One region of the Azospirillum sp. UFLA03-27 genome, then DNA from elsewhere that is predicted to be linked to it. Evidence: riboswitches for the same ligand, from Rfam matches in the RefSeq annotation. Region 1 holds a riboswitch; each other region holds the start of a gene.
The links. A riboswitch is a leader RNA that binds a small molecule or an ion and turns the genes downstream of it on or off. The one in region 1 is predicted to bind thiamine pyrophosphate.

Region 1 (2,260 bases):
CACACGATCTGGGCGTGAAGGAAGCCCCGATCAGCCTGTTCGGCATCACCATGGCGGCACTGCCCTTCGCGCTGATGCTCGACCGCGTGATGAACGGCATCTCCCGTCCGCTGTTCGGCTTCGTCTCCGACCACATCGGCCGTGAAGCGACGATGTTCATTGCCTTCACCTTCGAAGGCCTCGGCATCCTGATGCTCAGCCGCTTCGGCCACGACCCGATCATGTTCCTGATCCTGTCGGGGCTGGTGTTCCTGGCCTGGGGCGAAGTGTACAGCCTGTTCAGCGCCACCTCGGCGGACACCTTCGGCACCAAGCATGCTGCAAAGATCTACGGCGTCCTGTACTGCGCCAAGGGCGTTGCGGCGCTGCTGGTCCCGCTGGGCAACCTGCTGATGGAAGCCACCGGCACCTGGGCGACCGTGCTCTACATCTGTGCCACCATGGACCTCATCGCGGCCTTCTGCGCCATCGCGGTCCTGCGGCCAATGCTGCGCAAACACCATGCCCGAAACGCCGAACTTGCCGCTCAGCAGGGTGCGGGTGGGCTGGCGGTGCAGCCCGGCCACTGATCGGCCCGCACACTTCCGGTTACGGTCCTCCGATGAAGGCCGCCGCGCACACCCCGCGCGGCGGCCTTTTTCATTCCAGGAAGAAAGGACGGTTGTGGCCCTCGCCGGACTGGTTGAAGCGCTCTGACGACCAGAGGCCGTCCGGCTGCTCGTCCTGCGGATCGGAAGTCCACTCGTCATCCTCCCGCATCAGCAGGGTCAGGCCGTGGCCCATCAGGCCGACCAGGGCGACGAAGGCGATCATCTGGGATTCGAGCATGGGACGGGCTCCGGGCACTCGGGAGGGGGCGTTGCTTTTTGTTGTTGTGATGCAGCATAGCGGCCCGGCTCAGGCTGAGCAATAGGATTTTGTATACCAGATAATGGATACCAGAACCGCGCCAATTGCATTGATTGGGTGGGATTCGCCGTGAATCGCGCCGTGAATCGCATTGACGTGGGTGGGGCGGATCGTTCAGCATGGCGACGTTCCAAGGGGAGCCCCATAGCACGGGGCTGAGATGATGCCGTAAGGCGCCGAACCCTTTGAACCTGATCCGGGTCGTACCGGCGTAGGGACAGGAACAAACGGGCCACGGTCACGCGCACCCCCATCGCGCACCCCTCCATGGGGACCGCTCCGGTCGTCCGTTCTGCCACTCCGTCACACCCGGGTCTCCAACGATCCTATGTGCGATGGAGATCCATAGCAGATGCCCGACTCTCTTCCCCCTGCTTCGAAAGACGCCGCGCCGTCGGACCATTTCTCGGTGACGACCGGCCCGCTGCCGTCGTCCAGCAAGGTCCATGTGGCCGGGGAGCGCTTCCCCGACCTGCGCGTGGCGATGCGCGACATCCATGTCGGCGGTGGCGAGCCGCCGGTGCGCGTCTACGACACCTCAGGCCCTTACAGCGATCCCGCCGTGCAGACCGACATCCGCCGCGGCCTGGCGGAGCTGCGCCGCTCCTGGATCGAGGCCCGCGGCGACGTCGAGGCCTATGAGGGCCGCGAGGTCCGTCCGGAAGACGACGGGCTGCGCGTCGGCGAGACGCGCGCCGTGCCCGTCTTCGACCGCGCCGGGCGCCGTCCGCTGCGCGGCAAGCCGGGCCGGGCGGTCACGCAGATGGCCTACGCCCGCGCCGGCATCGTCACGCCGGAGATGGAGTACATCGCCGTCCGCGAGAATCTGGGCCGCCAGCGGCTGGCCGAGGCGGCGGCGCGGGACGGTGACGACTTCGGCGCCTCGATCCCCGACCATGTGACCCCGGAGTTTGTCCGCGACGAGGTGGCGCGCGGGCGGGCGATCATCCCGTCCAACATCAACCACCCCGAATCGGAGCCGATGATCATCGGCCGCAACTTCCTCACCAAGATCAACGCGAACATCGGCAATTCCGCCGTCGCGTCCTCGGTGGGGGAGGAGGTCGACAAGATGGTCTGGTCGATCCGCTGGGGTGCTGACACCGTCATGGACCTGTCCACCGGCCGCAACATCCACACCACCCGTGAATGGATTCTGCGCAACAGCCCGGTCCCCATCGGCACCGTGCCGATCTATCAGGCGCTGGAGAAGGTCGGCGGCAAGGCCGAGGACCTGACCTGGGAGATCTTCCGCGACACGCTGATCGAGCAGGCGGAGCAGGGGGTGGACTATTTCACCATCCACGCCGGCATCCGTCTGGCGCACATCCCGCTGACCGCGAAGCGCACC
Region 2 (2,260 bases), on a different contig from region 1:
ACTTCACCGACGGGCAGGACTCGTTGCCGTCGTCGTAGAACTGGGTGCTCAGCTCCGTCATGCCGTACATGTTGATGCACAGCCGGCGCGGCACGCCGAAGGTGGCGGACAGGCGGCTGTAGAACTCCTCCGCCGCCATCTCCCGCGACTGGCCCTTGAAGCCGCCGGTGTCGAGGACGCGGCTGCCCGCCGGCAGGGCGAAGCTCCACCCCCGCTCGGCCAGCGCGTCCATCAGATGCACGACGCTGAAGCTCGCCCCCAGCAGGGCGTAGGGTTCGCCGGTTTCCTCGGCGCGGGACAGCGCCTCGATCGCCCCGTCCACGTCCAGCCCGGCGTCGGAGACGAAATAGCGGCTCTCATCCGTCCCGAACTCGCTCTTCGCCAGCGCCAGATAATGGGCGAGCGAGGAGTTGGGCATCGCCTGCTTGGTCGGGAACAGGATACCCATGCGCAGCCGGTCCCACTCTCCCATGAAGCGGCGGCGGAAATTGACGGTCATCGAGCGGTCGTAGACCGCCAGCGTCGGATGGTGGCTCTTGCCCCGCACGCCCTTGGTGGTGCCGCTGGTCATGAAGACGTGCGGGCACTCCTCCGGCGGGCGTCCGCTCAGCGTCAGGTCCTTGAAGGCGCTGATCGGCACAGCGGGCACGTCGCACCAGCTCTTCACCGTGCGCAGGGTGCGCGCCCGCTGGGTGGCGAAGCGGCGGTAGGGGGCGTTGGTCTCGAACTGGTGGGCGAAGACGGCCAGCGCCATGCGGTTGAACGCCTCCTCGTCCGCCTCTCCGGCGGCGATGAAGGCCAGCAGCTCTTCGACAAGTCGGGCTTCGGTCACGTCCGCACACACCTTTTGCAGCGCCAACAAACTGTTGCCGGAGCAAGCGGTGTCTGGATGGAATGGGGGTACGCCGTGCCGCCCTTCAGTCCCGTCCCTACGCCGGTATGACCCGGATCAGGTTCGATGGGTCACCGCGTTGTCCGGATGAAAGCGCCGGACCGGCGGAGTCTCAGCCTCCTAGCGAGGCCCCCCAGGGAACACTTCGCAAGCTAAGGGACCGGCCCCCGCCCGTCAAGGAGGTCGGGTTCAAGGAGGTCGGGTTCAGGCGGCGTCCTTCACCACCTCCAGGACCATGGCGATCTCGTCGATGACGTTGTTCTGGCTTTCCATCGCCTCCATCACCTCCTGGTTCGTGACCTCCCCGGACGCCAGCTTGTGGTGCCAGCGCGGGGTCGGGGCGTAGACGATCGACAGCATGCGGAAATCGACGTTCAGGTGCATGGCCAAGCGGGTGTTGGGCCAGCCGCGCTCGATGAATTTCCGGTTCTCCTCCATCGAGAACAGGCTCAGCACGTTGGGCGTAATGGGGCGGACGTGGGTCGGATCGCCGAGATAGCCGTCGCTGCGCGGGTGCGGCACCTTGATGGTGATCCGCGCGCCGTGGCGGCAGACGCGGTACAGCTCCTTCATGATGTTCAGGAAGCCCTCGGTCGTCTGGCCCATATGCTCCAGCGCGTGGATGAGCTGGACGTCGGCGACGCTGCTCTCCTCGAACGGCCAGGGCACGACCTCCAGGTCGGCGACGATGTCCGGCCCGAAGGTGCCGTACTTGTCCACGTTGACGTAGCCGGCAAGCCGCGTGTCGCCGCAGCCGAGGTTGAGCTTGAGGTCCGACATCGCACGCGTTTCCGGCCAGCCGTTGTTGTTGCCACGAATGCGACCTTACACCTCCCGCCGCAGCAGCGACAGGGCGGCCATCGCCATGACCTGCGCGGAATGGACCATGTCGTCGATGTCCACATACTCGTCCGGCTGGTGGGCGAGGTCGAGGATGCCGGGGCCGTAGGCGATGCAGTCCTTCAGATGCCCGACCCGCGCGATGTGCTTCTGGTCGTAGGTGCCGGGGGACACCACCTGCACCGCCGGGCGGCCCAGCACCGTCTCGATGGCCGCCCCCACCCCCCGCACCACCGGCGCGTCGGCGTCGGTCAGGGTGGGCAGAAAGGCCAGAACCTCGCGCAGCTCGTAATCGAAGCCGGGGCGCTCGCGGCGCAGATCCTCCAGGATGGCGGTGATCTCCGCCCGCACCTCCTCCGGGTCCTCCTCGATCAGATAGCGGCGGTCGATGACCATACGGCAGCGGTCAGGCACCATCGGGCTGGGCAGGCCGCCGTGATCCTCCGGCTGGCCGCCATGGATGGCGTTGATGTTCAGGGTGGACTGCCGCGCCCCCTCCGGCACCACCGGCATGGCGGTGCGCTTGGC
Region 3 (2,260 bases), on a different contig from region 1:
CCCCGCGCTCCGGCGGGTGAGAAGTTCAGCCGCCTTGGACGGGGCGGATGATCTCCAGGGCATCGCCCGCGGACAAGGGTGTCTCGTCCCAGCGGCGGGACGGCAGGACGGCGCCGTTGAGGGCGACCGCGACCCCGCGCGTGCCCGCGGCAATTCCCCGCCCGGCCAGCAGGGCGGCGACGGTGGGGGCGGCGAGGTCCTCCTCCCGCCCGTTCACGCGGATGCGGGCGCTCATGCCGCGGCCCCCTTCGGCTGGGCGAAACGGTCGAGCGCGAAGGGGCGGATCACCGGATCGGCCTCTCCGGTCAGGACCAGCCGCGCCACCGAATCCGCGGTGACCGGGGTCAGCAGGATGCCGTTGCGGTGGTGCCCGGTGGCGTAGACCAGCCCCTCCACCTCCGAGAGGCCGAGGATCGGGGCGTCGTCGCGGGTGCCGGGACGGAATCCGGCCCATGCCTCCTCGATGGGCAGCTCGGCGATGCCCGGCAGGGCGCGCCACGCCCCTTCCAGCAGGGCGAACTGGCCCCCGGCGGTCAGCCGGTCGTCGAATCCGCGCTCCTCCGTCGTGGCGCCGACGAGCAGCCGCCCGTCCAGCCGCGGGATCAGGTAGGTGCCGGGGGTCCACACCACATGGCGCAGCAGCGGCAGGCGGGGGTCCATGCGCAAACAGAGCATCTGGCCCTTCACCGGACGCACCGGCGGACGCACCGCCGGGGACAGGCTGTCGATCCAACCCGACCACGCCCCGGCGGCCAGAACCACCCGGTCGGCCTCGAAAAGCCGGTTGCCAACCTGGACGCCGACGGCACGGCCGCCGCGGATCTCGATGCGGGACACCTCGGCGTACTCGTGCACCACGGCGCCGGCCCGCAGGGCGGCAGCGTGCAGGGCGGTGGCAACCTTGCGGTTGTCGACTTGATGGTCGCCGGCGCAGAACAGCGCGCCGGCCACGCCCGGCTGGAGATAGGGTTCGCGCCGACGCACCTCCGCCCCGCTCAGCCATTCCACGGGCAGGCCGAGCTTGGTCTGGAAGTCGTGCAGGAACCGCACCTTGGCGGCGTCGTCGGCGTTCAGCGCGATGACCATCGTGCCTTCGCCGCGCAGGTCCACCGCCATGCCGGAGGCGGCCTCCAACTCCGCCGCGAAGGCGGGCCACAGGTCCTGGGAGGCGCGGGTCAGCGGCAGAAGGCTCTCTTCGCCGGGTTCGGTCTCCACGCAGGCGGCGAGCATCCCGCCCGCGGCGTGGCTGGCGCCCCGGCCGGCAGCGCCACGGTCGAAGACCTCAACCCGGCAGCCGGCGACGGCCAGCCTCCAGGCGATGGAGAGGCCGACCACCCCGGCGCCGATCACGGCGACGGTGGGTTTCGCGGAATCAGAATGAAATAAGGGCGCGGATACCATGCGGCGGCTCCCTTCGCTGGCATTATCCAGACAGGTTCGATGGGTGTGATCTCAGCCGCACGAGCGCATCCCGCACGGCACCCCAGCCAATGCCCGGATCATCCGGAAGAGGACCGCCTTTGGCAAGCCCCTTTTCGTTGGTCACAACAACAAAAGCGACGCCAGCCCCAAGAAGGACAGGAACCCGATGACGTCGGTCATGGTGGTCAGGAAGACCGAACTCGCCACCGCCGGATCGACGCCCAGCCGGTCCAGTCCGATGGGAATCAGCACCCCGCACAGGCCGGCGACGAACAGGTTGATGACCATGGCACAGCCGATGACCAAGCCGATCATCGGCTCGAACCACGTCGCGGCGATGGCCCCGACCAGCGTGGCGAAGACGGCGCCGTTGAGCAGCCCAACGAGCACCTCCTTACCCACCACGCGGGGGGCGTTGGAGGACGACAGCTCGCGTGTCGCCAGGGCGCGCACCGCCACGGTCAGGGTCTGGGTCCCGGCGTTGCCGCCCATTGAGGCGGTGATCGGCATCAGCACGGCCAGCGCCACGATCTGTTCGATGGTCGCCTCGAACAGCGAGATGACGCCCGCCGCCGCGAAGGCGGTAAACAGATTCACGCCCAGCCAGGAAATGCGCGAGCGCGAGGTTTCCAGAACCGAGCGGTAGATGGAGGTGTCGCCGACGCCGCCCAGCTTGCCGATGTCGTCCTCGGCCTCCTCGTCGATGATGTGGACCACGTCGTCGACGGTGATGACGCCGATCAGCCGCCCACCGGCGTCCACCACGGGGGCGGAGACCAGGGCGTATTGGCGGAACAGGTTCGCCACCTCCTCCTGGTCCATAGTGGCGGGGATGGTG

Region 2: another riboswitch for thiamine pyrophosphate. It lies ahead of Q4I23_RS20950 (LuxE/PaaK family acyltransferase); the one in region 1 lies ahead of thiC (phosphomethylpyrimidine synthase ThiC).
Region 3: another riboswitch for thiamine pyrophosphate. It lies ahead of thiO (glycine oxidase ThiO); the one in region 1 lies ahead of thiC (phosphomethylpyrimidine synthase ThiC).

The regions. Positions count from the first base shown of each region.
Region 1 covers NZ_JAUQTX010000039.1:573-2,832, forward strand. Annotated here, with positions in the region: partial or broken gene oxlT (oxalate/formate MFS antiporter) at 1-569, shown strand, start outside; gene Q4I23_RS08665 (hypothetical protein) at 640-828, opposite strand; TPP riboswitch at 1,033-1,145, shown strand; gene thiC (phosphomethylpyrimidine synthase ThiC) at 1,262-2,260, shown strand, end outside.
Region 2 covers NZ_JAUQTX010000153.1:5,080-7,339, forward strand. Annotated here, with positions in the region: gene Q4I23_RS20950 (LuxE/PaaK family acyltransferase) at 1-832, opposite strand, end outside; TPP riboswitch at 909-1,038, opposite strand; gene Q4I23_RS20955 (class I SAM-dependent methyltransferase) at 1,097-1,672, opposite strand; gene Q4I23_RS20960 (acetylornithine deacetylase/succinyl-diaminopimelate desuccinylase family protein) at 1,718-2,260, opposite strand, start outside.
Region 3 covers NZ_JAUQTX010000015.1:3,665-5,924, forward strand. Annotated here, with positions in the region: gene thiS (sulfur carrier protein ThiS) at 26-235, opposite strand; gene thiO (glycine oxidase ThiO) at 232-1,401, opposite strand; TPP riboswitch at 1,393-1,496, opposite strand; gene mgtE (magnesium transporter) at 1,543-2,260, opposite strand, start outside.